Regions from separate parts of the Sphingopyxis sp. P8 genome, predicted to be linked through region 3. Evidence: predicted binding sites of a transcription regulator. Region 3 holds the regulator's gene; each other region holds the start of a gene.
What was found. The regulator LexA, encoded in region 3, represses DNA repair genes until DNA is damaged. The targets are predictions, from matches to a motif close to GTTCCNCNCTTGTTCT.
Positions count from the first base shown of each region.

Region 1: H7692_RS13865 (ribonucleoside-diphosphate reductase subunit alpha) is a predicted target of LexA. The motif match lies at 8,977-8,992, and genes of this name have one in related genera.
Region 2: recA (recombinase RecA) is a predicted target of LexA. The motif match lies at 8,566-8,581, and genes of this name have one in related genera.

Region 1 covers NZ_JACNMK010000002.1:1,143,263-1,153,698, reverse strand. Annotated here, with positions in the region: gene H7692_RS13905 (acyl-CoA carboxylase subunit beta) at 1-192, opposite strand, end outside; gene H7692_RS13900 (thioredoxin family protein) at 249-731, shown strand; gene H7692_RS13895 (SDR family NAD(P)-dependent oxidoreductase) at 724-1,503, shown strand; gene H7692_RS13890 (VOC family protein) at 1,506-2,069, opposite strand; gene H7692_RS13885 (DMT family transporter) at 2,156-3,058, shown strand; gene H7692_RS13880 (L-threonylcarbamoyladenylate synthase) at 3,164-4,120, opposite strand; gene H7692_RS13875 (acyl-CoA dehydrogenase) at 4,174-5,916, shown strand; gene H7692_RS13870 (EAL domain-containing protein) at 6,020-8,311, shown strand; gene H7692_RS13865 (ribonucleoside-diphosphate reductase subunit alpha) at 9,033-10,436, shown strand, end outside.
Region 2 covers NZ_JACNMK010000001.1:783,785-794,220, reverse strand. Annotated here, with positions in the region: gene H7692_RS03945 (lytic transglycosylase domain-containing protein) at 1-1,475, opposite strand, end outside; gene dapA (4-hydroxy-tetrahydrodipicolinate synthase) at 1,578-2,453, shown strand; gene smpB (SsrA-binding protein SmpB) at 2,461-2,946, shown strand; gene H7692_RS03930 (DUF2062 domain-containing protein) at 2,943-3,557, shown strand; gene H7692_RS03925 (M13 family metallopeptidase) at 3,658-5,718, shown strand; gene H7692_RS03920 (response regulator) at 5,841-8,189, shown strand; gene H7692_RS03915 (response regulator) at 8,182-8,535, shown strand; gene recA (recombinase RecA) at 8,657-9,733, shown strand; gene H7692_RS03905 (glutathione S-transferase family protein) at 9,968-10,436, shown strand, end outside.
Region 3 covers NZ_JACNMK010000001.1:101,005-111,440, reverse strand. Annotated here, with positions in the region: gene H7692_RS00490 (molybdopterin molybdotransferase MoeA) at 1-627, shown strand, start outside; gene lexA (transcriptional repressor LexA) at 693-1,370, shown strand; gene H7692_RS00480 (ComEC/Rec2 family competence protein) at 1,324-3,486, opposite strand; gene gltX (glutamate--tRNA ligase) at 3,557-5,011, shown strand; gene H7692_RS00470 (citrate synthase) at 5,048-6,334, shown strand; gene H7692_RS00465 (sensor histidine kinase) at 6,389-7,762, opposite strand; gene H7692_RS00460 (hypothetical protein) at 7,759-8,715, opposite strand; gene H7692_RS00455 (hypothetical protein) at 8,774-9,988, opposite strand; gene gyrA (DNA gyrase subunit A) at 10,241-10,436, shown strand, end outside.

The sequences.
Region 1 (10,436 bases), on a different contig from region 3:
GGGTCCATAGCTGCCACGCCCCGCAATCTTGCCGATCTCGCGAAAGCTGCCCGGATCGACCAGCGCCGCCAGCCGCGCGCGCGCGTCCATCTTGCCGCGGCCGTGCTGGCGCGCGACCTTTTCGGCGCCGCCCATCTTCTCGGCCATCGCCCGCCGCGCGGCGAGTTCGTCGACTTCCTTTTTCCAGCTCATGGCGGCGAGGCTAACTGACGTTGACGGAAACGTCATGCAAAACCTATCGTGGTGCGATGATCCGTCACCTTGTCCCAGCCGTGCTGCTCTTGTCCTTGTCCGCCTGCACTTCGGCGACGACACCGCCGCATCCCCAAGCCCGCCCCTTTGCGGCAGCTCCGTCCGCTGCGGCATCGGTCGACGCGGCGCTCGCGCGCGCGGCGGCGGCGAACAAGCGCGTCATCCTCATGTTCGGGCTCGACGCCTGCCACGACAGCCGCGGGCTCGCGGGCTGGTTCGAAACGCCGCGCTTCGCCGCGATGCTCGAACCGCGCTATGAAATCGTCTGGATCGATGTCGGCGCCGACCGCACATTGAACGCCGACTTGGCGGCACGTTTCGGCGTCGCTCCGATCGTCGGCACACCCACCGTCGTCATCACCGACGCAAAGGGAACGCCGCTTAACCTGACCGACGCGCCCGGCTGGCGAAACGCCGCCAGCCGCAGCGAGGACGACATCTTCGACTATTTCGAGAAATGGGGAACGGCCAATGACTGACCGGAAATTAGAAGGGCGGACGGCGCTCGTCACCGGCGCCTCGCGCGGCATCGGGCGCGGCATCGCGCTGGCGCTCGCCGACGCAGGCGCAGACATCGCGGTCAATTACACGCGCGACACGGACGCCGCCGTCGAAACCGTCGCGGCCATCGCTGCAAAAGGCCGCAAGGCACAGGTCTATCAGGCTTCGGTCGCCGACGAGGAGGCATCGGCGGCGATGATGGCCGCGATCGAGCGCGATTTCGGGCCGATATCGATCCTGATCAACAACGCGGGCATCGCCAGCCGCGGAAAAGCTGTCGCCGATACCGAAGCGGCCGAGGTCGAAAAGCTGCTCGCCGTCCATGCCGTCGGCGCCCATCGGCTGTCGCGCCTCGCTCTCCCCCAGTTGCGCCGCCACGCGCGGAGCGACATTGTCGTCATTTCGAGCATCGCGACGCTCCACAATGCGTCGAACGGCGCCCCCTATAATATGGCAAAAGCTGCCGGAGAGGCACTCGCACTTACCTTGGCGAAGGAAGAGATGAAGAACGGCGTCCGCGTCAACATCGTCGCCCCGTCGCTCACCGTCAGCGATATGGGCGAGCGCCTTGCGCGCGCAGTGACGGGCGAGGAGGACATCCACCACCTCGACGCCAAATTCCCCTTCGGCCGCGTGCCCACCCCCGGCGATGTCGCCGCGGCGGTGCTCTGGTTCGTCTCGGACGCGAACCCATATTGCTCGGGACAGAAGCTCAATATCGACGGCGCTGGATTGGCCAGCTTCCGCTAGGCTCAGCTTATCCCGTGCTCGATCGGGATATCCGCGGGCGGCCCTTCGGGCATGGCCATCAGTTCGGCCTCGCTGGCCCCGGCTTCATAGCGGGCGAGCAATTCGTCGGGATCATAATCGACGCCGACTGCATTCCGGCCGAACTTGTCGCTCTTCATATAGGCAATGGCATCCTCCGCACTGCCATGGTCGACCTGAAACTCCATCCGGTTGCCGTCGGGGTCCCGGTAATACATCGACAGTGCGATGCCGTGATGGATCGGCCAATAGGGCGTGATTCCTTCCGCCTTCAGCCGCTTGTAGGTCGCGAGCAAATCGGCGGCGCTCGCGAAGGTATAGGCGACATGATTGACCCCGATATCGCCCCGCCCGCCGTCGCCGCCGGGTTTCAACAGGTCGAGATTGGCGAAGGCAAAGCGATGATGCTCGTCGTCATAGGTCAGAAAGGCGAGCGCCGGGTCCTGATGCACGACATCGGCCTGAAAGACCTTTTTGTACCAGGCGATCATCTCGTCGTAGCGCCGCGTCATATAGACGACATGCGCGAATTTGCTCGGTTTCGTCATGGCCCCACTCCCTCCGGAAACCCCCTGCCATCCTGCACGCGATTGCATCGGTGTGCAAATCCGGAACCCTCGGCTAGAGCCAGCCGATGCGTCCCGATTCGCCCTCGCCAGTCGTCCCCTTCCTGATCGCCTGCGCGGGGATCGCGACCTTTTCGGCGATGGACGTGCTGATGAAGGGGCTGTCGATCGAGCTTGGCGCTTATAATGCCGTGCTTTGGCGCACCGGCGCGGGAACGCTGCTCATGGGGCTCGCCTATTTCGCCAGCCGCCCCGTGCGGCCGGCGCACGCTACGCTGCGGATCCATGCGTGGCGGTCGCTGTTCGTCGCGGGGATGGCGCTCAGCTTCTTCTGGGCCCTCGCGCGGCTGCCGATGGCGGAAGCGATCGCCATCGCCTTTGTCGCGCCGCTGATGACGCTCTATCTGGCGGCGGTGTTCCTCGGCGAGAAAATCGGGCCGCGCTCGATCGCCGCGTCGATGCTCGGGCTCGTCGGTGTACTCGTGATCGTCGCGGGCAAGATCGGGCGCGGCGATTATTCGGCGGAGGCGCTGTGGGCGGTCGGCGCGGTCTTCGTCTCGGCCTTGCTCTATGCCTATAATCTCATCCTCGCACGGCGGCAGGCGAAGATGGCCGAGCCGATGGAGATCGCCTTCTACCAGAATCTGTTCGTGACGCTGATCCTCGCACTCGGCGCACCGTGGTTCCTTCACCTGCCCGGCACCGCGAGCGCGCCGCCCATCGTCGGCGCCGCGCTGCTCGCGACACTGTCGCTGCTGTTGCTGAGCTGGGCCTATGCCCGCGCCGAGGCGCAGATCCTCGCGACGACCGAATATACCGGCTTCCTGTGGGCGATGCTGTTCGGCTGGGTCTTCTACGCCGAGCCGGTGACCTTGCCGACCATCGCCGGCGCACTGCTGATCGTCGCCGCCTGCCTGATCGTCGCGCGCAAGACGCCGCAGCTCGACCCGATCGAACCGGCGGCGGCCTAAGTTCCTGAATTCCGTTCGCATCGATCGAAGTCGAAATGCCAGGAGCAGGAGCGGATGCCACGAGTGGCTCGACTTCGCTCGACACGAAAGGAAGTCAACAGACGGTTATACCGCCGCCCGAGCAAGCCGGTCGTTGATCGCCGCGCCCAGTCCCTCGTCCGGGATCGCCGCGACCGCAATTTCGGCCTTCACGCTCGCCGCCGCGGCGTGCAGCGCGTCGAACAAATTGGCCGCCGCTTCGACAAGGTCGCCGCCCGCGCTCAGGTTATAGTCGCCCGCCAGATCGCCGAAGCCGATGCCGAATTCGCTCACCGCAAAACCCGTCGCGCCGAGGCGCACAGGCTTGCCCGGCGCATAATGGCTCGCGAGCATTCCCGGCGCCACGACCTCTGAACTCACATGAGAAGTAACCCGCAAACCAATCGATTCTGACAGCATTTCGGCCGTCACGGGTCCTGGCCGCAATATCTCGATCCTGTCGTCCGCCACGCGCGCAATCGTCGATTCCACCCCCGCGCTCGTCGCCCCATCGTCGATCACGAGCGCGACCCGCCCGTCGAGGCTCGCGCGCACATGCTCGGCCCGCGTCGGGCTCACCCGCCCGCTGGCATTGGCGCTAGGCGCCGCGAGCGGCGCGCCGGTCGCGGCGAGAAGTGCCTGCATCGCGCGATGCCCCGGAACGCGGAGCGCGATCGTGCTCAGCCCCGCGGTCGCGATGCTCGCGACGGCGCAGTCCTCGCGCCGCGGCACGACAAGCGTCAGCGGCCCCGGCCAGAAACGCTCCGCCAGCGCGCGTTCCGCCGCACCGAACAGGCCGAGCGCCTCGGCGGCGCGCAGGTCCGGCGCATGGACGATCAGCGGGTTGAAATCGGGGCGCCCCTTCGCGGCATAGATGCGCGCCACCGCCTGCGAATCGCGCGCGTCGGCGGCAAGCCCGTACACCGTCTCGGTCGGCACCGCGACGGGCTGTCCGGCCGCGACCAGCGACGCGGCACGCGCGATCGCCCGCTCGCCGTAGGGGCAGATTTCGGTGATCATGCGCTCATTTGGACCCTCGGCCATGCCGCGCTATAGCGCCGCTGCCCAAGGAATCACCAGTAAAGTCGGGATGCCCCATGACCTATATCGCGCCGACCACCGAACAGCTTTTCGTACTCAACCATATCGCGCGCATCGACGCGATGGCACAGTATGAGCGCTTTGCCGCCGCAACCCCCGACATGGTCGAGGCGATTGTCACCGGCATCGGCGATTTTGCGTCGGAGGTGTATGCGCCGCTCAACCGCATCGGCGATACCGACAATCCGAAATGGGAGGACGGCCGCGTCACCATGCCGCCGGGCTTCAGGGAAGCGTATAAGCAGTTCGTCGACGCCGGCTGGGGAACCATCGACGGCCCGGTCGAATATGGCGGCCAGGGCCTGCCCTTCACGCTCGCGACGGTGGTGATCGAGGCGCTCGGCAGCGCCGACATGGGCTTCACCCTCTGCAACATCCTCACCCCCGGCGCGATCCACGCGCTGATGGCCTATGGCACCGAGGAGCAGCGGCAGCGCTGGCTGCCCAAACTCGTCACCGGCGAATGGAACGGCACGATGAACCTGACCGAGCCCGCGGCGGGCAGCGACGTCGGCGCGCTCCGTTCGACCGCCGAGAAGGTTACGGACGGTCCCAATTCCGGCCTCTATCGCATTAAAGGGCAAAAGATTTTCATCACCTTCGGCGAGCACGACCTCACCGACAATATCGTCCATCTCGTCCTCGCGCGCACCCCCGGCGCGCCCGAGGGAACGCGCGGCATCTCGCTCTTCCTTGTCCCCAAATATCGCCTCGACGCCAACGGCAAGCCGACGATTTCGAACGGCGTGCGCTGCGCCTCGATCGAGCATAAGCTCGGCATACACGGATCGCCGACCGCGGTCATGATCTATGGCGAGGACGAAGACTGCCTCGGCGAGATTGTCGGCGAGGAAATGGGCGGGATGCGTGCGATGTTCGTGATGATGAACAATGCGCGGCTGATGGTCGGTTGCCAGGGCGTCCAGATCGCCGAACGCGCGACGCAACAGGCACAGACCTTCGCCGCCGAGCGCGTCCAGTCGGCGCTCGCGGGCAGCGCCGACCGCACCCCCGTCACCATCGACCGCCACCCCGACGTCAAGCGCATGCTGTGGCGGATGCGCGCGCAGACCGAAGCAGCGCGTGCGCTGATCTACTACGCCGCGGCGCAGACCGATTTCGGCAAACTCGGCGATGAAGCCGCAGCGCTGCGTGCGGAAATCCTCATTCCGCTCGCCAAGGCGCATGCGACCGACATCGGCTGCGAGGTCGCGAGCGTCGGCATCCAGGTACACGGCGGCATGGGCTTTATCGAGGAAACGGGCGCCGCACAGCATTATCGCGACGCGCGCATCGCGCCGATTTACGAAGGCACCAACGGCATCCAGGCCGCCGATCTCGTCGGCCGCAAGCTCGGCATGGCGGGCGGCGAAGGCGTGCGCAGCCTGATCGCGGACATCGCACACGGCGCGGGCGACTTCCCCGAACTCGCCGATCTGGCCGAGGCGTGCGCCGCCGTCACCGACTGGCTCGAACAGGCCGACATGCCCGACCGGCTGGCGGGCAGCTACCCCTATCTGACGATGCTCGCGACCGCGACGTGCGGCTGGCTGATGGCCCTGCAGCATCAGGGCGCACGCGCGGCGCTCGATACGGGGGACGGCCACGACGCCTTCCTCGAGGCGAAGATCGCCTCGACGCGCTTTTACCTGCAACAGATCGTCCCCGCGGCGCGCGGACTGGCGGCATCGATCCTCGCAGGCGACGCGGCTCTGCCGCCCATCGCTTCGGCCAGCTGAGCGCCCCGGAAATCCGCAGGTTCGGCGGCGGAATTGGGATGATGATTAACGCGATGCTAACCAACAGAGACTAGGCACATCCGGCAATCTTCCGGAGACGTGCGTGCCCCAAAAGGTCAAGAGCCTGATTATTGGTTGGCGGTCCATCGGCCTCTCGCTGCTCCTCAGCGCGATTGTCGGGCTGGCTTCCGTCGCCGAACCGATCGACCGCATCATCGAAGCGGCGGTGGGCCGTCTGGCGTGGCGACCCGTTTCCGGCGACATCGTGGTGGTCGCCCTCGATGACCGGACGATTGAGGAAACAGCGCGCGGCGACTTTTCGATGACGCAGCACGGCCGCGTCGTCGATGCGATCAACGAAGCTGGGGCCAAGCGCCTTTTTATCGACTTCACCTATGAACGGCGACAGAATGACAGTCAGTTGCCCAGGTTGACCAGCGCGGTAAAGCGCATGAAGGATCGGGTCGTCCTTGCCGCCGCGGCCAAGGAGACACAGGGCGGCAAGGCCGAACTCACGCGCCTGCCGGGGCCGGCATTCGGAACCGATGCATTGCTCGCATGCATCGGATGGGAATATGAGCTGTGGCAGGTCTGGCGTGTCCCGATCACCCTCGACGTGGGCGGTAGGCTGATACCCAGCTTTTCGTCGCTCCTCGCTAACCGCTTTAGCGACAAGCCGGGCGTCTATGCGCTCGATTACTCATACGACATTGACTCGATCCAAACATATAGCGTGTCCGACGTCCTGTCCGGCGAAGTCGGCGCCCGGGAACTGAAGGGAAAAGACGTCATTTTTGCGCCGACGTCGGTGACGTTTCAGGATACCCATTATCTGCCCGGCAACAATCGCGTTCCGGGTGCCTTCATTCACCTTATCGGCGCCGAAACGCTCAAGCGCGGCATACCCGTCGATATCGGTTGGTTACCGGGCGTGACGTTCGCCGCCCTCACATTGCTGGCAGGCGCCTATTTTCGACGCGGGCGACGGTTTGCAGCGGTCGCCTTGACCACGATCGGCGTGTTGATCATCGCCAAGCTTATATTGATGACGATGTTGGTCAGCAGCACCGTTGGCGCTGCGATATTTCTGATCGCGGCGATTGCCGCCAATGTGTCACGCAAAAGCCGCCGACAATCGGCACAGCGCGAAAATCCGATCTCGGGTCTGCCGAACTTCGAAGCCCTGCGGTCGCAAGCTCCGTTTGGCAGCGCGACGGTGGTCGCCGCAAAGGTCGTCAATTTCGAAGATCTGGCTGCCTTCATTCCGGGGGACGGGATTGGCAAGCTCGTCGAACAGGTCACGCGCCGCCTCCAACTCGCGTCGCAGGGCACATCGCTGCACCACGATCTCGATGGCACGTTCGCATGGCTCGTTCCCTATTATCAGCACAGCCAGATCGAGGGACAGCTTGCCGGTCTCGCGGCATTGTTCAATGCGCCGCTGACAATAGGTGATCTGCGCGTGGACGTCGCAATCGCCTTCGGCGTGAATGATGAGTTCGAGGGATCGAACGCGCAGCGCCTGGCTGCTGCACTTGTCGCGGCCGAACGCGCGATCCGGACGCGGTCGCTCTGGACCAAATATACCTCGCGCCAAAAAGAAGACGCAGGCTGGCAACTCAGCTTTCACTCGCAACTGGAGGATGCCCTCGCCGGCGGCGATATCTGGGTCGCGTTCCAGCCTCAGTTCGAAATATCGTCGGGCGAGCTCGTCGGCGTCGAGGCGCTGGTGCGCTGGACCCATCCGACGCGCGGCCCGATCCCCCCCGACGAGTTCATCGTTCAAGCCGAAAAAAGCCAGGACATATATCGCCTCACGCTGTTCGTGATGGATCATGCGATCCGCTCGGCAGCGCAGCTCTACAGCCGCGGCATCCGCACCAACATGTCGGTCAACCTGTCCGCCACCCTACTCGATCACAATGATCTCGTCGGAACGATCCGCGTCATGTTGACCGCACATCACCTGCCAGCCGAATATCTGACGATCGAAATCACCGAAACCGCGCAGATCGAAAATAGCCGGCAGGCGCGCCAGACGCTCGCGCAAATCCGTCGTGCGGGCATCCGTCTGTCGATCGACGATTATGGCACTGGCCAGTCCAACCTCGAATATCTGACCGAGATCGAAGCCGACGAGATCAAGATCGACAAACGATTCGTGATGACGATGCGCGATTCGCAACGAAACTTCGAAGTGGTCAAATCGACCATCGACCTCGCGCACCGTCTTGGCGCTGTGGCCGTCGCAGAAGGCATTGAAGATGCTGCAACTTTAACCCTTCTCGAGGATTTGGGGTGCGATGTGGGACAAGGCTATCACCTTGGAAAGCCACAGCTATTTTCCGAGTTGATCGACACGCTTTCCGACGCCTCTCATACCCGCTCGGCATAACTTCCATTCTGGTTTCAATGCTTATAGTTAAGACTCGATTTACCTTACTAATTAAGGTATACAGCCTGTTAACTGTTCCGCGTGAGCAGTGCCAACAGGAGATTTGATATGGGTTGGTTCTGGAAATTCCTTGGTGGCGGCGGCACCGGCAACGGTGGCGGTTCGGCCTAACCTGAACTCGAGTTTTAGATCGGGCCTCGGCATTGCCGGGGCCCTTTCTTTTTGGGCCGAGCCGGAACCGCTGTGACGCGCCAGGCGTGGTTCGATGGCTTTGCCGGGCGCCTCGATTGCAACCCTCTGGTCTGTGAGCGCCTATCCGGGCGACCCAAGTTTTTTTTGATCCCGCGCGCCGCTGGCACAGATCGTCCCCAATCCCGCAGAAAGGCGCGGCCTGAGCTGCCGCCCCCCTCGCGCTGCGCGACGAGTCGAATCAAAATGGCGACGAGTCGAGTCGCTATTTTGTCATTTACGCTCTTGCATCGCTGCGCCGACGTGGCACTATAGATGGTGGGCGGACCGACGGGGGACCCCAATAATTAGTATTTGGCTGCAAGTGGCGGATTTCCGTCGCCCATCGCATATGGGCACGGGAAAACCCCTTTGCGTCCAAAATAATATCCCCGCCGAGCGGCTGATGATGCTAAGACTGGGGCTTCGCCCCGAGTCGAACAGGACGGGAACAAAGCGCCGTACGGCGCGTGTGAAAACGGGGGCGAGTTAGATGGATTTTCGCGAGACGGACCGGGTGGAGACAAACGACGTGGCGACGGTGGAATTGACGAAGAATGACGCTCCGGCGGCAACCGAATCGGCGGATGCGGCCCGAAGCGATTCGCCTGCGCCAGCGAAGCTCAACGACAGCGGCGAGGCCAAGGTTCACGCGCGCCGATTCGACGTCGTGACCGACGCGAGCCGCGACGCGCTGCTCACCGAATTCGGCAAGGAAACGCTGCAGGACCGCTACCTCCTGCCCGGCGAATCGTACCAGGATCTCTTTGCGCGCGTCGCCGCGGCCTATGCCGACGACCAGGATCACGCACAGCGCCTCTATGATTATATCTCGAAGCTGTGGTTCATGCCCGCGACGCCCGTGCTGTCGAACGGCGGCACCGGCCGCGGCCTGCCGATCAGCTGCTATCTGAACTCGGTCGACGACAGCCTCGAGGGCATCGTCGGCACGTGGAACGAGAATGTCTGGCTCGCCAGCCGCGGCGGCGGCATCGGCACCTATTGGGGTGCGGTGCGCGGCATCGGCGAACCCGTCGGCCTCAACGGCAAGACGAGCGGCATCATCCCCTTCGTCCGCGTGATGGACAGCCTGACCCTCGCGATCAGCCAGGGCAGCCTGCGCCGCGGTTCGGCCGCCTGCTACCTCGACATCTCGCACCCGGAGATCGAGGAGTTTCTCGAGGTGCGCAAGCCGTCGGGCGATTTCAACCGCAAGGCGCTCAACCTCCACCACGGCGTGCTCATCACCGACGAGTTCATGGAAGCGGTGCGCGACGGCACCGAATTCAACCTCAAATCGCCAAAGGACGGCAGCGTCCGCAGCACGGTCGACGCGCGCAGCCTGTTCCAGAAGCTCGTCGAAACGCGCCTCGCGACCGGCGAGCCCTACATCATCTTCATCGACCAGGTGAACCGCATGATGCCCAAGCATCATCGCGATCTCGGGCTCAAGGTCACGACCTCGAACCTCTGCTCCGAAATCACGCTGCCCACCGGTCGCGACCATCTGGGCAATGACCGCACCGCGGTCTGCTGCCTCTCGAGCCTCAATCTCGAAACCTGGGACGAGTGGAACGGCGACAAGCGCTTCATCGAAGACGTCATGCGCATGCTCGACAATGTCCTGCAGGATTATATCGACCGCGCCCCGCCCGAAATGGCGCGCGCCAAGTACAGCGCGAGCCGCGAGCGCAGCGTCGGCCTCGGCGTCATGGGCTTCCACAGCTTCCTGCAGGCGCGCGGCCTGCCGTTCGAGGGGGCGATGGCGAAATCGTCGAACCTGCGCGTCTTCAAGCATATCCGCGCGCAGGTCGATCAGGCGTCGATGCTGCTCGCCAAGGAGCGCGGCCCCTGCCCCGACGCCGCCGATCAGGGGGTGATGGAGCGTTTCAGCTGC
Region 2 (10,436 bases), 680 kb from region 3:
GCGCTGCGTCCGATCATCACGCCAAGATCGGGGCGGCCGATCGCCTGCGCCAGTTGACCGGCAAGGACATGGTCGGCCGGGCTAGACGCCTTTTGCGCGAGCGCGCGAAGGAAGAGCGATTGCTCGCGCCATGCGCCCACTTCGCCCAGCACGCGCGCCGCGCGGACCAGACGGTCGTCATCGAAGGCACGCTTTTCGTCGAGGCTGACCGCAATCGTCGGAACCGGCGCAGGTTTCGGCTGCGGACGGTTCAGTCGTTCGAGCGAGAGCTGGCCATAGAATTGATCGTAATGCTGCGCGGCATCCTCGAAGTGCGATTGCGCGGTCGCGCGGTCGCCGGCAGCGAGTGCGGCGCGTCCCGCCCAATAATAGCCCTTGGTACGCGTCTGCGCCGAGCGGGCGGCGTCGCCATAGGCGCGGTAGAGCTTCACCGCCTCTGCCGGTCGGCGCAGATCATGGAGAGCAAGCTGTCCGGCGAGCCAGGCGAGCGAGGTATAATCGTCGCGTACACCAAGCGGCGTTTCGCGCGCGACGGTCCCGGCGGGCAACGCGTCGTCGATCTGGCGGGCGATGTTGAACGCCGTCAGCTTGTCGCCGGCCGAATCGGCGAGGCGCGCATTGGTGAGCAGGGTTTCGAGCCACTCCTCGGCATCGAGCGGCGCGCTGGCAAGCGAGCGCGGCCCCGCAAGCAGTGCGCGCGCCTCGCCCTCGCGGCCCGAGCGGCGCAGCCAGGTTGCCTTGGCGGTGATATAGCCGGGGTCGGTGCGGACGAGCGAAGGATTGGCGGCTTCGACCGCCGCCGCCTGCATTGCGGCATCGACGGCGCCGCTCCGCATCGCGAGGCGCGCGGCAAAGATCGCGCGTTTTGCGGGCGAGGTAAGCGCTAGCTGGCGGCTCGCAGCGGCGGTGGCGTTGGACCAGAGCAGCCGATCCATGCGCGCGTCATGGTCGGCGAGGCTGATCGCGCCGGGGAAGAGCGTGAGCACGCGGCTCGTCTCGGCCTCGTCGAGCGAACCGCTCGTCCAGGCGCGGCGGACGGCGGCGTTGGCTTCGTCGCGGCGACCGGTGGCGTTGAGCGCGAGCGCATAGCGGAGCTGCCCGCTCGCGGTCTGGGGCGGATATTTGGTGAAATAGGCAAGCGTGCGCGCGGGATCATAGCTGTCGATCGCGATCGCCTTTTCGGCGCGTACACGCATCTTGTCGGCGTCGGGCCAGCCGGGGTTCGCGATCAGAAAGCGCGAAAGCTGGTCGAACGACGCATTGCTGTTCTGCGTCAGGCGGCGCCATTCGAGCACCGCATCGCCCACCGAATTGGTCGACGAGGGCTGGACCGACACCGAGGCAAGCCCGAGCTGGGCGCGATACCAGGCCATCTGGTCGGGGGTAAGCTCGCTCGACCAGGCGGCGGAAGGGATCAGCAAGGCGACAGCCATCGCCATGCGCGATATTTTGGACAGCGAGATCATAGCGGCCATGTTAGTGCCAAACTCCTTGCGGGGCGCTGAATAGACGTCCATGAGGCGGCGCGTCCGCCCATTTTATCGGTCGCGGCGCGATTTTTGTAAAGGAGCGCGAGCATGTTTTCGGGATCGATTCCCGCCTTGGTGACGCCGTTTCGTGACGGGGCGTTCGACGCGTCCGCCTACGCACGGCTGGTCAATTGGCAAATCGACGAAGGAACAAGCGCGCTCGTTCCGTGCGGAACGACGGGCGAAAGCGCAACCCTCGGGTTCGACGAACATTATCGCGTGATGGATTGCTGCATCGAGGCGGCTGCCGGGCGCGTTCCGGTGATCGCGGGGTGCGGATCGAACGATACTGCGACCGCGATCCGCCACATGCGCCACGCGCAAGCGGCCGGCGCTGCCGCCGCGCTGATCGTTGCACCCTATTATAACCGGCCGAGCCAGGACGGGATCGTCGCACATTTCGAGGCGCTCGCTGCCGCGAGCGACCTGCCGATCGTCGTCTATAATGTGCCCGCCCGCACCGTGACCGACATCAGCGCCGAGACGATGTGCCGACTTGCCGAGATTCCCTCCGTCGTCGCGATCAAGGACGCGAGCGGCGACCTGTGCCGCGTGACGATGCATCGGGCCGGGGCGAGCAAGGATTTCTGCCAGCTGAGCGGTAACGACGACCTGTGGCTCGCGCACGCCGCGATGGGCGGGGTGGGGTGCATTTCGGTCACCGCCAATGTCGCGCCGCGACTGTGCGCCGATTTTGCCGCCGCCTGCGCGGCGAGCGACTGGAGCTGCGCGCTTGTCCTGCACGATCGGCTGTTCGGCTTGCACAAGGCGATGTTCACCGACGCGTCGCCGGCGCCGGTTAAATATGCGCTGTCGCGCGTCCATGACTGGTTTTCTGCCGAAGCGCGCCTACCTATTATCCCGGCGAGCGATGCGTCGCGCGCCGCCGTCGATGCCGCTTTGTCCGCGGCCGGAGTGATTTAGGTTTTTCATGGCCCGCCCCCAATCTGCAGCCGAATTCGACAAGAAGAAGGTCGTCGCCGAGAACCGGCGCGCGCGCTTCGACTATAGCATCGAACAGGTGTTCGAGGCGGGGATTGCGCTGCAAGGGACCGAGGTGAAGTCGCTGCGTTTCGGCGAAGGGACGATCGCCGAAAGCTATGCCGAGGTTAATGGCGGCGAAGTGTGGCTGATCAATGCCAATATCCCCGAGTTCAGCCATGGCAACCGCTTCAATCACGAGCCGCGGCGGCCTCGCAAACTGCTGCTCAACGGGCGCGAGATCAACAAGCTGCACGCGGGCGTGATGCGGCAGGGGATGACGCTCGTCCCGCTGAGCGTTTATTTCAACAGCCGCGGCCGCGCGAAGGTCGAGCTCGCGCTCGCCAAGGGCAAGAAGGCGCACGACAAGCGCGAGTCGATCAAGGAACGCGACTGGAAGCGCGACAAGCAGCGACTGATGAAGGAACGCGGATGAGTGGCGGGAAACCGCGCGACAAGGCGGCGCTGATGAACTGGATCCGCCGCAACTCGCCGACGCGCGAGGAATTGCTGGCGAGCCGCTTCATCCGGCCGTTCGCGCACCGCGTCGCGCACAGCCATTTGTGGCGTTTCACGCGCACCTCGGTGCCGCGCGGCACCGCCCTCGGCCTGTTCATCGGCATTTTTTTCCTGATCCCGGGCGTGCAGATCATCGGCGTCGCGCTGCTCGCGCTGCCGTTCCGGGCGAACATCCCGATCGGCGCGGCGATGACCTTTTTGTCGAACCCGGCAACGACGCCCTTCATCATCGCGGCGTCGGTATGGCTTGGCGACAAGGTGTTCGGGTTTCACGCCAATGTCGCGACCTTTTCGATCATGGTCGAAAAGGGAGCGTCGGCGGGCGAATGGGTGCGCTGGTTCCTGTCCGACGCCGCGCCTGCGATGGTCGCGGGGCTTTTCATCATTTCGGTCGTATCAGCGATCGTCGGTTATGTGCTCGCGGCGCTGTTCTGGGATAATTGGATCCGGCTGCGCTGGCGGCGCAAATTGCGGCGCGCGCGCGACCAACGACTTGACGCTTCGACGAGCGACACGCCGGTCGGTTGAACCCGACGTTCCGCCCTTTATAGATTTCCCATCGCATGATCGCGCCGCGACAGGGTGGCCGCGATCTTCGTCCGATCACTGGGGAAGACTGGGGATAAACATGAGCCTTAAAACGACATATAATCGCCTGCTCGCGTCGGCGGCGCTGGGGGCATTGCTGCTGACCACGGGCGCGACCGCCAAGGATGGCCATGCGAGCGGCAAAGAGGCCGGGGCGACGGCGGCAAAGCCCGAACTCGGCACCTTCGGTTTCGACACCAAGGGCATGGACACGAGTGTCGCACCGGGCGACGATTTTTACGCCTATGCCAATGGCGTCTGGGCGAAGAACACGCAGATTCCGGCCGACAAGTCGAACTATGGCATGTTCACCGCGCTCGCCGATCTGTCGCAGGAGCGGACGCGCGCGATTCTTGACGTCGCAAAGGGCGACCCGGACAGCATGATCGGCCGCGCCTATTCTTCCTATCTCGACGGCGCGACGGTCGAAGCGAAGGGGCTCGCGCCGATTACGCCTTGGCTCAACAAGATTCGCAGCGTCGAAAAGTCCGGCCTTGCCGCACTGCTTGCCGAAGCGGACCGCAGCGGCGTCCAGCATTTCTTTGGCGGCTATGTTGGCCAGGACGACAAGAACCCCGACGTCTATATCTACACGATGTTCCAGGGCGGCATCGGCATGCCCGACCGTGATTTCTATTTGAAGGACAGCGAGCGCAATACCAAGCTGCAGGCGGCCTATCTGCAGCATCTGGAGAATGTGCTGACGCTGGCGGGCGAGGGCAATGCCGCCGCGCGCGCCAAGGCGATCTATGACTTCGAAAAGCAGATCGCGACGGTCCATTGGGACAAGAACGACAGCAGCGACGCGACCAAAGTCTATAACAAGATGACGATCGCCGAGCTGGCCGTCGCGGCGCCGGGGTTCGACTGGGCGACCTTCATCCGCGGGATCGGGGTCAACGAGGATTCGCTGCTCGTCTCGCAGCCAAGCGCTTTCACGGGCGAAGCCAAGCTGATCGCCGACGCGCCGATTTCGGTGGTCCGTGACATGCTGATCGTGCGCAGCCTCGACGGCTTTTCGGGCGTGCTGCCCGATGCGGTCGCGCAGGAAGCCTTCTCCTTTTATGGCACCGCGCTGTCGGGCACGCCGCAGATGCAGGAGCGCTGGAAGCGCGCGGTCGATTTCACCACGGGCAATCTCGGCGAAGCGGTCGGCCAGGATTATGTCGCGAAATATTTCCCGCCCGAAACGAAGGCGGAGATGGACAAGCTCGTCAAAAATATCCTCGCCGCGATGGGGCGCCGCATCGAGGGGCTTTCGTGGATGCAGCCGCCGACAAAGATGAAGGCAAAGCAAAAGCTCGCCAATTTCACCACCAAGATCGGCTACCCCGACCGCTGGAAAGATTATGGCAAGCTCGAGATCAAGGCCGACGATCTTTTCGGCAATGCGGTTCGCGCCAACCAGTTCGCCCACGACGACAATATCAGTCGGCTTGGTGGGCCGATCCGTCGGTGGGAGTGGATCATGACCCCGATGACGGTCAACGCCTATGCCAATTTCGGCATGAACGAGATCGTTTTTCCTGCCGCCATCCTGCAACCGCCCTTCTTTGATCCGCATGCCGACCCGGCGATCAACTATGGGGGCATCGGCGCGGTCATTGGGCACGAAATCAGCCACCATTTCGATGACCAAGGCGCGAAGTATGACGAGACGGGCAAGCTCGCCGACTGGTGGACACCCGAAGATGTCGCGGCGTTTGAGGCGGCCGGAAAGGCGCTGATCGCACAATATGATGCCTATGAGATTTTGCCGGGCGAAAAGCTCGACGGCAAATTTACCCTGGGTGAAAATATCGGCGACCTTGCCGGCCTGACCGTCGCCTATGACGCATACAAGGCGTCACTCGGCGGCAAGGAGGCTCCGGTTATCGACGGTCTCACCGGCGATCAGCGCTTCTTCCTCGGCTGGGCGCAGGTCTGGCGGCGCAACTACCGCGAGCAGAATCTGGCGCAGCGGATCACAACCGACCCGCATGCTCCGTCGATCCAGCGGACTTGGGTCTCGCGCAACCTTGACCCCTGGTATAAGGCGTTCCAGATCAAGGAAGGCCAGAATCTCTATCTGGCGCCCGAGGATCGCGTTCGCATCTGGTGATGCGCCCATAGGAAAGTTCGCTCTTGACCGCGCAAAGCTTGCCTGCCGCTGACGATGATTTCGGTCGGGAGGCAGGTTTTGTCGGCCCGCTTTCGGTGCCCGCAGGACCATCGCGCCTCGATATGGCGCTGGTCGCGGGCCTCGCGCTCGTGTCGGTAGCGCTGCTTTACTGGACGACACGCGACACGGTGCTCGCGGCGGGCTTTGTCGCCGGACTGGCGTTGGCGGTCGGCGCGCTGATTCTGGTCCGACGCCTATTTCCGGCGGGCGATGCCGAAGTCGCGGCATCGATGGACTGGACGATGCTGCGTCAGGCGGTGCATCACGACGACGTCGCGATCGCCGTCACCGATCGCGCTGGCCGTATGGTGTGTGCCAACGATCTGTTCGCAACGTGGATGGGCGGCTTTGTGACGCCGCCCGGTCTGCCGCTCGAAGGACGCGGGGCCGAGTTGCTCAAGGATGCGGGGCGTGCTGCCTGGCGCGATGGCGAAGGCGTGGCCGAGGATATCGCTATCGGGCCACTGCAATTGCGCGCGCAGGTCAGCCGGACGGGGCAGGGCGAGGATTATCTCGTCTGGCGCTTTTCCTCGGTCGAACGGCTTGATCTCGTGTCCGAAATCGTCCGCCACCTCGACGGACCCGCGGGGCGCGCGCTGGCGAATGCGGGCATCATGACCGCGCTGGTCAGCGCCGAGGGACGGCTTCGGGTCGCCAACCAGGCGTTTTTGATGCGCGCGCTCGGTCCCGACGATATGGTCCATTATATCGGACGCGACGCGGGAACGATGCTGCGCATCGATGATCAGGGACGCCTCTATTTTTCGCGCGAAGGCGACCGAGCGACTCCGGTCCGCCTGCTCCAGGTGCCGCTGGCGGCGGCCGATGTTCACGGTCCGATGCTGCTCGCGCTGATCGACGAGGATATCGGTCCGGCCGATCGCGGCACCGCCCAAACCTATGTCGAGACCTTGTTGTCGCTGTTGCCTTTTGGCCTCGCGATGGTCGATCGCGACGGGCGCTTCCTTTACATGAACAAGGCCTTCGGACGCGCCGCGGGGGTCGCCGACGGGCGGATGCCGCGCTATCCGGGCGATCTGGTCGTCGTCGAGGATAAGGGGCCACTCGCCGACATGATCCGCCGCCACTCGAGCGGGCAGCAGGTGGGCGGCGACCTGTCGATCCGCCTCGCCGGGCAGGGCGACGAGCCGGTTTCGATGCGCGTCGTCGGGGTGCGCGGGCTTGGCGAAGCGGCGGTGCTGCTGAGCCTTAAGGACTCGAGCGAGGAATCGCGCCTCAAGTCGCAGGTTGCGCAGGCGTCGAAGATGCAGGCGGTCGGTCAGTTGGCGGGCGGCGTTGCGCACGATTTCAACAACATCCTGACCGCCGTGCTCGGGAGCTGCGACCTGATGCTGATGCGCCATACGCCGGGCGACAGCGATTATGACGATATCCAGCACATTCGCAGCAATGCGAATCGTGCTGCGAGCCTGACGCGGCAATTGCTCGCCTTTTCGCGCCAGCAGACGTTGCGGCCGCAGATATTGCAGCTTCCCGACGTGATTTCCGAAGTGTCGCACCTGCTCAAGCGGCTGATGGGCGACACGGTGCAATTGGTCGTCCATCACGGACGCGGCCTCGGCGCGGTGCGTGCCGACCCGGTGCAGCTCGAACAGGTCATCATCAATTTGGGCGTCAACGCGCGCGACGCGATGGCCGGCGGCGGCACGCTGACGATCGAGACCTATCCGGTATCGGCCGCCGAAGTGCGCCAGTTGGGGAGCGATTTCATGCCGCCTGCCGACTATAGCGCGCTGAAGGTCAGCGACACGGGGACCGGCATTCCGCCCGAAGTCCTGCCCAAGATTTTCGAACCCTTTTTCACGACGAAAGACGTAGGCAAGGGGACGGGGCTGGGGCTTTCGACGGTTTATGGCATCGTCAAACAATCGGCGGGGTTCATCTTTGCCGACAGCAAGCCGGGCGAAGGGACGAGCTTTACCATCTATCTGCCCGTCCACCGCGCGACCGGCGATACGCCGGCGATCGCGGCGCCGCCGGCGAAGCCCAAGAAGAGCCAATGGGGAACGGGGTCGATCCTGATCGTCGAGGATGAGGATATGGTGCGCGCGGTCGCCGAGCGCGCGCTGGTGCGTGCGGGCTATACGGTTGCGACCGCCGCGCAGGGCGAAGAGGGACTGGAACGCTTTGCCGAAATGGGTAAAATCGACCTTGTGATTAGTGACGTCATGATGCCGAACATGGACGGACCGACGATGGTTCGCGCGATGCGCGCGAAGATGCCCGCGCTGCCGGTGCTGTTCATGTCGGGCTATGCCGAGGAACAGCTGCGCCAATCGATCAACATCGACGACGTCGCTTTCCTTCCAAAGCCCTTTTCGATCGCACAGCTTGCCGAGGCGGTATCGGCGACGCTCGACGATGCCGCGCACCGGGCCGGCGATGCCTGACCAGGGTCGCATCCTGCTCGTCGAGGACGATGTGCTGATCGGCATGATGCTGGTCGACATGTTCGAGGCGCTCGGCCTGTCCGAGCCTGCGCAGGCGACGACGAACGAAGAGGCGCTGGCACTGATCGCGTCCGAGCCGCTCGCAGGCGCGCTCGTCGATATCAATCTTGGCGACGAAAAGGGGTGGCCTATCGCCGACGCGCTTGCGGCACACAATATCCCCTTCGCCTTTACCACCGGCGGGGGCGATGTGATTCCCCCGGCGCATGCCGACCGTCTGCTGGTCACCAAGCCCTTCCGCATCGCCGACATCGAAGCTGCGCTGGAGACGTTCTCGGGCAACTGATCCGCTGAATCCTCACCCGAAAAATATTTTGTTCCACTCTTGTTCCATGAGAACATATATGGCACAAAGCTCGGGCGTTGCGATGGCTCTGCCGTCGCCTTAGAGGAGGAAGGGGACGGTCATGGCCGGACAATTGTCACTCGTCGAATCGGGGAAATCAGTGAACGGAACAGACAGGCAGAAGGCGCTCGACGCCGCACTCGCGCAGATCGATCGCGCGTTCGGCAAGGGCTCGGTGATGAAATTGGGCTCGAAGGAAGCGATGCAGGTCGAGGCGATCTCGACCGGTTCGCTCGGGCTCGACATCGCGCTCGGCGTCGGCGGCCTGCCGCGCGGGCGCGTAATCGAAATCTATGGCCCCGAAAGCTCGGGCAAGACGACGCTCGCGCTGCACTGCATCGCCGAAGCGCAGAAGGCGGGCGGCACAGCGGCCTTCGTCGACGCCGAGCATGCGCTCGACCCGGTATATGCCAAGAAGCTCGGCGTCGACATCGACGAGTTGATCGTGTCGCAGCCCGATACCGGCGAACAGGCGCTCGAAATCGTCGATACGCTCGTACGCTCGAACGCGATCGACGTGCTCGTCGTCGACTCGGTCGCCGCGCTCGTCCCGCGTGCGGAAATCGAGGGCGAGATGGGCGACAGCCATGTCGGCTTGCAGGCGCGCCTCATGTCGCAGTCGCTGCGCAAGCTGACCGGCTCGATCAGCCGCTCGCGCTGCATGGTAATCTTCATCAACCAGCTGCGCATGAAGATCGGCGTGATGTACGGCAATCCCGAGACGACGACGGGCGGCAACGCGCTCAAATTCTATGCTTCGGTCCGTCTCGACATCCGCCGCACCGGCCAGATCAAGGATCGCGACGAGATTGTCGGCAACACGACGCGCGTCAAGGTCGTCAAGAACAAGGTCGCGCCGCCGTTCAAGCAGGTCGAGTTCGACATCATGTACGGACAGGGCATTTCGAAGATTGGCGAGATACTCGACCTTGGCGTCAAGGCGGGGCTGGTCGAGAAATCGGGCGCCTGGTTCAGCTATGATTCGATCCGAATCGGCCAAGGGCGCGAAAATGCGAAGAATTTCCTGACCGAGAACCCCGAACTGATGCAGCGTCTCGAAAGCGCGATCCGTACGCGTACCGATGCGGTGGCCGAAGAGATGATGGTCGGCCCCGACGACGACGGCGACGCCGAATAGCAAGCCTTCGCTCGGCCCGTTCCTTGCGCGGGCCGGGTGTCAGGCGGCAGCGGATTTCAGCCCCTTGGACCTGCTTTCCCCCTCTCCCGCAGGTCGGTCCGCCCGCCGCTGAGCCGGCTGGTCCGGTTGCCGCGCGTCCGCGCTCGGCGGCCGGGCAGCCGGTATTTTCGTGCGTCGAACGCTCGCCGGGCCGGTTTGGGCGCGCTGGCCTTCGCCCGACCCTTGCTGTAGCGCATGGGCGTCAAAACCGGCTGGCGTTTCAGCATCGTGCCGCAACGCTGCCCGAGGGAGGATGCCGTGAGCCTGATCGTCCATCATTTGAACAACAGCCGGTCGCAGCGGATTTTGTGGCTGATCGAGGAAATCGGCGCCGATTTTTCGATTGTGCATTATAGCCGAGACCCGGCCACCAATCTCGCACCTCCCGAACTGCTCGCAGTGCATCCACTCGGTAAATCGCCGATTCTCGACGATGGCGGAAGGCTGATCGCCGAGTCGGGTGCGATCGTCGAGCATCTGTGCGAACGCCACGGCGGCGCGCATCTGGTCCCCGCGCGTGGAAGCGACGCCTATATCTCGCATCTTGAATGGATGCATTTTGCCGAAGGGTCGGTGATGACACCGATCCTGTTGCGCATTTATACCGCACGGCTCGGCGAGGCTGCGGCACCGCTCGAACCCCGGATCAACCAGCAGCTCGATT
Region 3 (10,436 bases):
GGCGCACCGCCAGCACCGGGGCAGATCCCCGACAGCAATGGCGCGATGCTCGCCGCGATGCTCGCGCACCAGCCCGCCCGGCTCGGAGATATTTGCCATATCGGCGACGATCGCGCCTCAATGTCACAGCTAATCAAGGATTTGGCGCGACGTCACGACGTCATCGTGACCGTCGGGGGCGCCTCGGTCGGCGACCATGACCATGTGCGCGGCGCGCTTGCCGACGCGGACGGACGACTCGACTTCTGGAAGATCGCGATGCGCCCCGGCAAGCCGCTGATCGCCGGGACGGTCGGCGACGCAGTACTCCTCGGCCTGCCCGGCAACCCATCGTCGGCCTTCGTGACCGCGACGCTATTCCTGCTGCCGCTCCTCCGCCACCTCGCGGGCGCGCGCGATCCGCTGCCGCGCATTGAATATGCGCCGCTCGGCGCGCCGCTCGGCCCCGGTGGCGCGCGGCGCGACTATCTGCGCGCGCGGCGCGTCGGCGGTGCGATTGTGCCGCTCGACAGTCAGGACAGCGGACAGACGATGCCGCTCGCCAACGCCGATGCCCTGCTCGTTCGCGAGATCGATGCAGCTGCGGCCGAGGTGGGCGCCCCCGCCGCCTATATCGCGATCGCTTGACAAGTTCCGCTCTGTTCCACTATCGTTCCCCTTATGTCCGGTAATGGCCATTTGGAGAACGACCGATGTTGACCGCGAAGCAGCATGAACTGCTCCACTTCATCCAGGAGCGCCTCGACGCGAGCGGCATTTCGCCGTCGTTCGAGGAGATGAAGGAAGCGCTGGGCCTCAAGTCGAAATCGGGAATCCACCGGCTGATAAGCGCGTTGGAAGAAAGGGGTTTTCTTCGTCGCCTCCCCAACCGCGCCCGCGCGCTGGAGGTGCTGAAACTGCCCGAAGGCGCGAAGGCCGCGCCGGCACGCGACAATATCGTTCCGCTGCGCAAACCTGCACCTGCGCTCAAGCCGATTGCCGCGAACGACATCATTGAAGTGCCGCTGCACGGCAAGATCGCCGCCGGCGTCCCGATCGAGGCGTTCGAGGATCACAACAATCTCGCCGTTCCCGCCGCGCTGCTCGGCGCGGGAGAACATTATGCGCTCGAGGTGTCGGGCGATTCGATGGTCGAGGCGGGGATTTTCGACGGCGACTATGCGCTGATCCAGAAGGCCAGCACCGCGCGCGAGGGCGACATCGTCGTCGCGCTGGTCGACGGGCAGGACGCGACGCTCAAATATTTCCGCCGCGAAGGCACGATGATCCGGCTCGACCCCGCGAACAGCGCCTATGAGCCGCAGCGCTATCCCGCCGAGCGCGTCATCGTGCAGGGCCGTCTGTCGGGACTGCTTCGTCGTTACCACTGAGCTGATGCGGGATGCGCCAAGGGTGGCGGTCGCCGGGGCGTAGCGCCGTCGCGACGCGCGGCTCGGCGCCGAGGTAGATTGCGAGGCCGCCGCTCGTCTCCAGACTGTCGCGGTCGATCGTCAGCCAGCGCGCGACGCACTCGCGCGGTAACCAGCGCTCGCTGATCACGACATCGGCGGCCGCGCACGCCGCCGCCATCTCTGCTCCCTCGATTCGGTCGCGCCCGCGCGAGGCGAGGATCGTACGCCGCCCCGCGCCCTCGCCGCCCTGCTCCCAATGGCAGAAGTCGCGGTTGCACGTCGCTGCGTCGTTGTCGGCGATTGCGGCAAAGGGCAGGTCATAGCCCGCCGCCTCCGACAGGCTGTCGCGGACATACTCGCCCGCACGGTCGCGCAGCAGCGCATAATCGCCGTTCGGCATCGCCGCCGCTATGTGCCGCCCGTCGCCGGTGACGAGGAGATCGGGCCGCGGCTGCATCAGCAAGACAGCCATCCCGGTCAATGCCAAGGGGACGCCCGCCCAGCGCCAACCCGTGCGCCACAGGAGCGCCCATAACCCGCCGAAGATGGTAACGCCGAACCCCCACGACGGAAACACCGGCAAGGTAGCGACTGCGCCCGGTGCGTCGGCGACGGCGTGAGCCAGCGCGATCAGCCCCCGCAGCGCATGGTCGGCGACCCACCAGAAGGGCGCTCCCGCCCCGACACTGTCGAACAGCAAGGCGAGCGCCTCGGCGGGCATGATGACAAAGGTCGTCAGCGGGATTGCGATAACATTGGCGAGCGCGCCATACAGACCCGCCTTGTGGAAATGAAAAAGCGCGATCGGTGCGAGCGTCGCCTCGACGATCAGCCCCGTCAGCAGCAGCCCCACCACGCCGCGACCGAAGCGCAAAACCCATGGTTCTTCGCGACGTGCAAGGAACGCCTGTACGCGGCGGTTCTCGTGGAGCGCGATGATCGCCGTCACCGCAGCGAAACTCAGCTGAAAGCTGGGCCCCGCGAGCGCCTCGGGCCGCCACAGCAACACGAGCAGCGCCCCCGCCGCGACGAGCCGCAAGGTAATCGCCTCCCGCCCCAGCAGAAACGCCCCGAGGACGAGCAACGCGGCGATGCACGAGCGGATCGTCGGCACTTCGGCGCCCGTCAGCCAGGTGTACCCCACCCCCGCCAGCGCCGCGCCCGCCGCCGACGCGACCATCACCACCCCGCGAAGCGCCAACCGCTCGCTGAGCGCCAGTAGCCGCATCAGCAACAGCATCGTAAAGCCGACGACCGCGGTGACGTGCAGCCCGCTGATCGACAGCAGGTGGGCAAGCCCGCTGCGTCGCATGGCTTCGGCATCAGCGTCGCTGATCGCGCCGCGATCGCCGCTCACCAGCGCCGCCGCAATCCCACCCGCCGACCCCGGAACCCGGCTTTGCACATGCGCGCTCAGCCGCGCACGCAGCGGAGCGCCTCGGGCGCCCGCATCCGGCGCGCGCGCCACGGGACCGAGCACGGTGCCCACCGCCCCGATCCGGTCGAACCACGCACGCTGGGCAAAATCATACCCCCCGGGCAGCGCCGCAACCGGCGGCGGCATCAGTCGCGCCCGCACGCCGATATGCTCGCCCGCAACCAGGCCGGCGCCCTGCTCGGTACGCAGCGTCAGCCGCACGCGCGGAGGCAAATCGGTGCGCGCGTGCGGGCGCACGACAAGGCGCATCTGTCCGCGCGCCGGCAGTGGCTCGACGCGTTCGATCTCCGCCGAAAATTCGGTGGCTACCGGCTGCGCGAGGACCGGCGCCGCGATCCACCAGGCGCGCGTCCAGATCAGCAGCAGCCCCATCGCAGCAGTCGCCGCCGCGATCGTCATCGCCCGCCCCGCACGCCGATGCCATCCAATTGCATAGCCGCTCAGCGCCACCGCACAGAGGATCAAGAGTGCGCCGGTCCAGTGCATTTCGCCCGGCAGCGCAAACCAGGCCGCGATGCCGCCGCCGAGTGCGACCGGAAGCCATAGCGCAACGCGCTCGCGTTCGGCTTCCAGCCGCGCCTCGATCGCATCGAACAGACGAAAAAAAGCGGGAAATCGAAGCGGGCCAAAGGAGATTTGAAGCTGCCTTGTCGCCATGCTAGGGGCAGCCCCCGATCCCCGTTCCGCCCCATCGGCGCGCGCGGCAAACTGAGTGAAAGAAACCAGCGTGGCAACCGAAAATCCAACCGATCTGGCAGAAGCGACCGGCGCCGACGTCGTGACGCGCTTTGCGCCCTCGCCTACCGGTTTTCTGCACATCGGCGGCGCACGCACCGCGCTGTTCAACTGGCTGTTCGCGCGCCATCACGGCGGTAAGTTCCTGCTGCGGATCGAGGACACCGACCGCGCGCGCTCGACCGAGCCGGCGATCGAGGCGATTCTCGACGGGATGCGCTGGCTCGATCTCGACTGGGACGGCGAAACGGTGTTCCAGTTCGCGCGCGCCGATCGCCACGCGGCAGTCGCGCACGAACTGCTCGCCAAAGGGGCGGCCTATCGCTGCTACCTGACCCAGGACGAACTCGCCGCCATGCGCGCCGAGGCGCAGGAAAAGCGCATGCCTTTCCGCGTGCGCAGCCCGTGGCGCGACCGCGACGACGGCGATCCCGCCGCGCCGCACGTCCTTCGCCTCCGCGCGCCGCAGGACGGCGCGGTGACGATAACGGACCGCGTCCAGGGCGACGTCACCGTCCAGAACGCCGAGCTCGACGATTTCATCCTGCTGCGGAGCGACGGCACCCCGACCTATATGCTCAGCGTCGTCGTCGACGATAACGACATGGGCGTCACCCACGTCATCCGCGGCGACGATCACCTCAACAACGCGTTTCGCCAGCTCGCGCTGATCCGCGCGATGGAGTGGCGCGAGCCCGTCTATGCGCATGTGCCGCTGATTCACGGCGCCGATGGCGCGAAACTGTCGAAACGGCACGGGGCGCTCGGCGTCGACGCCTATCGCGACGACATGGGCTATCTGCCCGAAGCGGTGAACAATTATCTCCTCCGCCTCGGCTGGGGGCATGGCGATGCCGAAATCATCAGCCGCGAACAGGCGGTCGAATGGTTCGATCTCGACCATGTCGGGCGGTCGCCGTCGCGCTTCGACTTCAAAAAGCTGGAAAATCTCAACGGCCACTATCTGCGCGAAGCCGATAATGACCGCCTTGCCGATCTTGTCGCGCCGCGAGTCGCAAAACGCGTGGACCGCCCGCTCGACGGCGCCGACCGCGATTTGCTGGCGCGGGCGATGGATGCTCTCAAACCGCGCGCCAGGACGCTCGACGAGATCGCCGAAGGCGCCGTCTTCCTGTTCCTTCCCGACCCGTTGACGATGGACGAGAAGGCGGTCGAGGTGCTAAAGGCAGCGCCGCAAGGACTGCTCTCCGCCACGGCGAAGCGTCTGCGCGAAATTGACGATTGGACAACAGAAGAGCTGGAAGCGGCGGTGCGCGCCGAAGCCGAAGCTGCCGAACTGGGGCTCGGCAAGCTGGCGCAACCCTTGCGCGCTGCGCTGACTGGCCGAACGGTTTCCCCGGGAATTTTCGACGTGCTGCTCCTGCTCGGGCGCGATACCAGTCTCGCGCGACTTGACGCAGCGCAACATTATCCGGCAGGGGCGTAGCCAATCTCTCTCTCGCCGTCATAACAGGGGACAAGAATGACCGACCAGACCGCCACGATCACCCTGGGGGACACCAGCGTCGATAGCCCGGTTCTCAAGGGCAGCGTCGGCCCCGACGTCGTCGACATCCGCAAATTCTACGGCCAGACCGGCGCTTTCACCTATGATCCGGGCTTTACGTCGACCGCCAGCTGCGAATCGAAGCTGACCTATATCGACGGCGACGAAGGCGTGCTGCTCCACCGCGGCTATCCGATTGGCGAACTTGCCGAGCATTCAAGCTTCATGGAGGTCGCCTACCTCCTCCTCAACGGGGAACTCCCCTCGGCCGACGCGCTGGCGCATTTCGACAATACGATCACCCGTCACACGATGCTGCACGAACAGCTCGCGACCTTCTATCGCGGTTTCCGCCGCGACGCCCACCCGATGGCAATCATGTGCGGCGTCGTCGGCGCATTGTCGGCCTTCTACCACGACTCGACCGACATCCAGGACCCGCATCAGCGCATGATCGCGAGCCACCGCTTGATCGCCAAGATGCCGACGATCGCGGCGATGGCATACAAATATTCGGTGGGTCAGCCCTTCATCTATCCGCGCAACGATCTGAGCTACACCGGCAATTTCCTGAACATGACATTTGCCGTTCCGGCCGAAGATTACGAAATTCACCCCGCCGTCGAACGCGCGCTCGACCGCATCTTCATCCTGCACGCCGATCATGAGCAGAATGCCTCGACCTCGACCGTCCGCCTCGCGGGCTCGTCGGGCGCCAATCCCTTTGCGTGCATCGCGGCGGGCATCGCCTGCCTGTGGGGGCCCGCGCATGGCGGCGCCAACGAGGCGGCGCTCAACATGCTGCGCGAAATCGGCCGTCCGGAGCGCATCCCCGAATATATCGCACGCGCGAAGGACAAGGACGATCCGTTCCGCCTGATGGGCTTCGGCCACCGCGTCTACAAGAATTACGACCCGCGCGCGACCGTGATGCAGAAGACGGTGCGCGAGGTGTTCGCGGCACTCAAGGTCAACGATCCGGTCTTCGAGGTTGCGCTGCAACTCGAAGAAATGGCGCTCAGCGACGATTACTTCGCCGAAAAGAAGCTCTTTCCGAACGTCGATTTCTATTCGGGCGTCATCCTGTCGGCGATCGGTTTCCCGACGACGATGTTCACCGCACTCTTCGCGCTCGCACGCACTGTCGGCTGGGTCGCGCAGTGGAACGAGATGATCTCGGACCCCGCGCAGAAGATCGGTCGCCCGCGCCAGCTCTACACCGGCCCGACGCAGCGACCTTATGTTCCGGTGGACAAGCGCTAAGCCACGACAAACCAACGATTTGCGAGGGCGGTGCCGGCAACGGCGCCGCCCTTTTTATCCGTCGCGCGCGGGAAGGCTCAGCGTGAAGCGCGCGCCCTGCCCGGGGGCGCTGTCGACCGCAAGGTCGCCGTCCATCGCGAGCGCGAGGCGGCGCGCGATGTAAAGACCAAGCCCCGATCCGCCGCCGTCGGTGCGCCCCAATCGCTCGAACTTGTTGAACACGACGGTTTGGTCTTCCGCCGACATCCCCTGCCCTTGGTCAGCAACGGTCACTGTCGCCCGGTCGCCTTCACGATCGAGGCGAATCCATATCTGCGAATGGTCGGGCGAATAGCGGATCGCATTGCCGATCAGATTGAGCAGAATCTGCAGCACCCGTCGAAACTCGCCCGTTGCCGGCATCAGATCGTCCTTGCGCGGCGCATCGATGCGGATGTTCTTTTCCTCTGCCTTCATCGCCAGCAACCCGACCGCGCGACGCGCAAGGTCGCCAAGGTCGATTTCGTCGCGCGCCGCCTTGAACCCCGGACGCTCGATGTTCTGAAGGTCGGCAAGATCGTCGACCAGCCCCAGCAGGTGACGCCCGGCATGGGCAATATCGCCGGCGTAGCGCGCATAATCGGCACGAATAGGACCGTCGAACTGTCCCGAAATTGTCTCGGCTGTCGCGATGATACGGCTCAGCGGACCGCGCAGCGCGCCGTCGATACGCCGCCCGAATTGCGGGTCGGACAGCGGGAGCGATCCGAACGCCGGGTCGGTTGCAGGCGCCACCACGGCCTCGTCACTCGCCTCGAAGGGCGCAACGCTACCGCGAAAGCCCGTGAAGCGTCGCGTGCCGTCGAAAACCGGATCGCCCGACAGCGCCATGCCGACGCGCGCGTCGGGCGTCGCGATGCGGACCCGCTGCCCCTCAAAATGCGCTTGCCGTGCCAAAGCGCGCAGAACGGGAAAATTCCCGTCGTCGTCGGGTTGCAATTCGAACACTTCGGACAGCGATCGACCCTCCCACCCCGCGGGAACCGGGGGCGCGTCCGATCCCGAACGCAAGGCTACGAGACGCAGTTGCTGGTCGCATTCCCAGGTCCATCCGCGCGGGTCGGAAATGGCGCCGGCCGCCAGCGAGCGCTGCGGATCGACGATGGGCCGCGTCCGCCAATCGCTGATTTCCAGGTTTGCGCCGTCGTCATCGGGAAGGATGCGAACGATCGCATGGATGTCGCTATGATCGTCGGCTGCATAAAGCGGGCGGGTGACTTCGCGCCCGAGCCGCTGCGCCAGTGCGACGAGCCGCGCCAGCTGTGGCAGCGCGAGCGGCCGGTCGAGGCCGCCGCCCGCGCGCTGCTGAAGGCGGAGCAGCGGCGTGTCCGCACTCACAAGCGTGCCCGACTGGTCGATCCGGGCGCGGACGATCCGCTCCGTCGTCATGCGCCGTCCCCCGGCAGACCGTCGAAGGAAGAGAATGCGGCGAGCCGCGCGGCCGGTTCGTCTCCGGCATTGGCGCCCGACACCGCGCGCGCAGGAAGCATGGCCAGCGATACTTCGAGAGGCGCAATCGTGCGTCGGTCGAGTCCCAGCGGCGCGAGCAACGCTGGCAGCGACGCAATCTCGGCCGTCAGCAGCGCGATCGCCATCGCGCCATAGCTTCGCTGCGTTTCGACCGCAGCCAGCGCAATCAGCGACGGCCAGTCATGGCGTGCGATCGCGATCGCGGACGCTCTGCCGATGTCTGGGCCGAGCGCGGCACGATAAGCCGCAGCCGCATGATCGATGCCATGATCGTTCGGCGCGGCCTCGATGGCGGACCGCACGGCCTCGCCCAACAGCGCAGCACCGTCCACGTCTGCACTGGACCGGGCGAGTTGCCACGCCGCCACGTCGAGGAGCAAGGCGCGACGGACATCGGCGTCAAGGTCGACAAGCGCGATACAGGGGTTGCCCTGCCCGTCGAAGCGACGGCGATCGGCAATCCGCAGCGCGAGCGCGGTGCGGTCGACGTCGCTCGATATGGCCTCGGCCGCGTCCTCTGCGATCTCGGCGCCAGCATCGTCGGCTGTCGGCGTTTCCCCACCCAACTGGGCGATCTGCCCGCGCCAGCGATGCTCTTCGGCGCGCGCAAAACAGGCGACGGCGATGCGCTGTGCCGACGGAATGCCGCCGCGCAGCCAGTCGCTCCACAGCGCCGCGGCATCGATCCCGACGTCGAGCTGCGCGGCTATGTCGGCGATCAGACGCCGAGCAATGCCCAGCGCCAGCGCGCGCTGTTCCTCGGTCAGCCTTCCCACCGACGGCGCCGCCAGATAGTCGCCCAGCTCGCGCAGGCGCGCCGACAGCGTCGGCGACGGCAGATCGATGCCGGACGAGGGAAAGGGTTCAATCATGCACGATGGCCAATATCAGCTTAGCGTTAATACGCGCTAAACCTTGAACGCCGCTGTTTTACTGCACTTGCGGGCGACGAGCGAAGCGGAGCCAGACGAGGATCTGGAGCAGCGCCAATAGCGGCAGGATTGCGAACATCAACGTCGCGATTCCGAACAGCAGCGCGGGTGCGAGCATGATCCATGCCTGCTCGGCATCGGGCAAAAGCCAATGAAACCGCCGCTTTTCGCCCACATCCTCATAAAGGGCGCGCGCCAGCAGGATGGCGGCGGCGAGGCAGGGTGCGAGCGCCGCTTCGGAATAGCTTGGCGCGGCGGGCGCGGGTCCGCCGAGCGACACCAGCCACGGGAAAAAGGCGAGCAGTATCAAACCGAACGCACGAATTGTGGCGCGGGCGCGGTCGTGCGCGGCGCTTTCGGCGCGAAAGGCGGACAGGAAGCGCATGGCGGCGAGCCCCAGCCCACCGGTCACGGCGACAAGGGCCCCCGCCGCCGCCAGGCCGCTGCCCGCCAGCGCGGCCGCCGCAATCCACAGCAGCCCCGTGACGACCGGAAGATAGCGTGCGGTCAGCGGCGAGCGGACGACCAGCGGCCCCGCCAAGCGCACCAGCGGCATCAGGAACGCCGACCGGCCGAACCCCATGCCGCCATATTCGACCTGCTGGAGGCTCGACTGCTCGATCGCCGCCGCTGTCGGGCGGTCGGCGACAATCGCGATCTCACCCTGCTCGAACAACGCCGGCTCGCAATAGAGCCGCCGCGATCCCGCCTGCACCGCGACGCGCAGCAAGGTCAGCATCATATCCCACTCGCCCGGCATTGCCGCGAGTTCGGCGACCATCGGCTGCGATATGTTTGCGAGCCCGCCCCAGCGCCGCGCCGCGTCGATACGCTCGAACCCCTGCGTGAGCACCGTGTCGCCGGTGACGAGAATTGCGGGCGAACCGGGACGCGCAATGGCCGCATAATGCGTCGGACCCGCACGCAATCCGTCCGCAACGAGCAGGAGCCGGTCGTCGGCGCGCACCATGGCGAGCAGGTCGGCCGCACTCCGTACCGGCGTGACGGTCAACCCGCGACGCCGGATGCGATCGCAGGTCGCGAGCAACTCGGACGGCACCGCACCGACCGCGACGGCGATCTGCGTCACGCCGACGTCGGCGAGGCGCGCCGCCTGTCGTTCGATCAGCGTTTCGCCCGCCACCGTTACCAGCGCGCGGAGTCCGCCGTCGGGCAGCGTCTCAGTCGCTCCGACCAGCGCGATCAGGGCCACTTGTCCCCCCGGAAATGGCAAAAAATCATCGCCCAAAAGCTTTAGGGCCGAAGGCACAATTGGCAAGCCGCGATGTTGCGCCGGAATGTTGCCGCCCGCGATGCCAAAGCGCGCGCTTCAACGGCGTATCCGGGCGAAAAAATTCGTCGAAAACCGTCCGAATCGCTGGCCTTCGCAGCGCCCATCGGCTAGGCAAAAAGCATCTCCCGAAAAGAAGAAAAAGGCCGGGTCTTGACCGAAGAAAATTCGCCTATGCCGCCGTCGGACGATGGGATTTCGTCGATCAACATCGTCGATGAAATGAAGACGTCCTATCTTGATTACGCGATGAGCGTGATCATCAGCCGCGCGCTCCCCGACGTGCGCGACGGCCTCAAGCCGGTGCATCGCCGAATTCTCTATTCGGCCTATGAAAGCGGCTATGTCGCCAGCAAGCCCTATCGCAAGT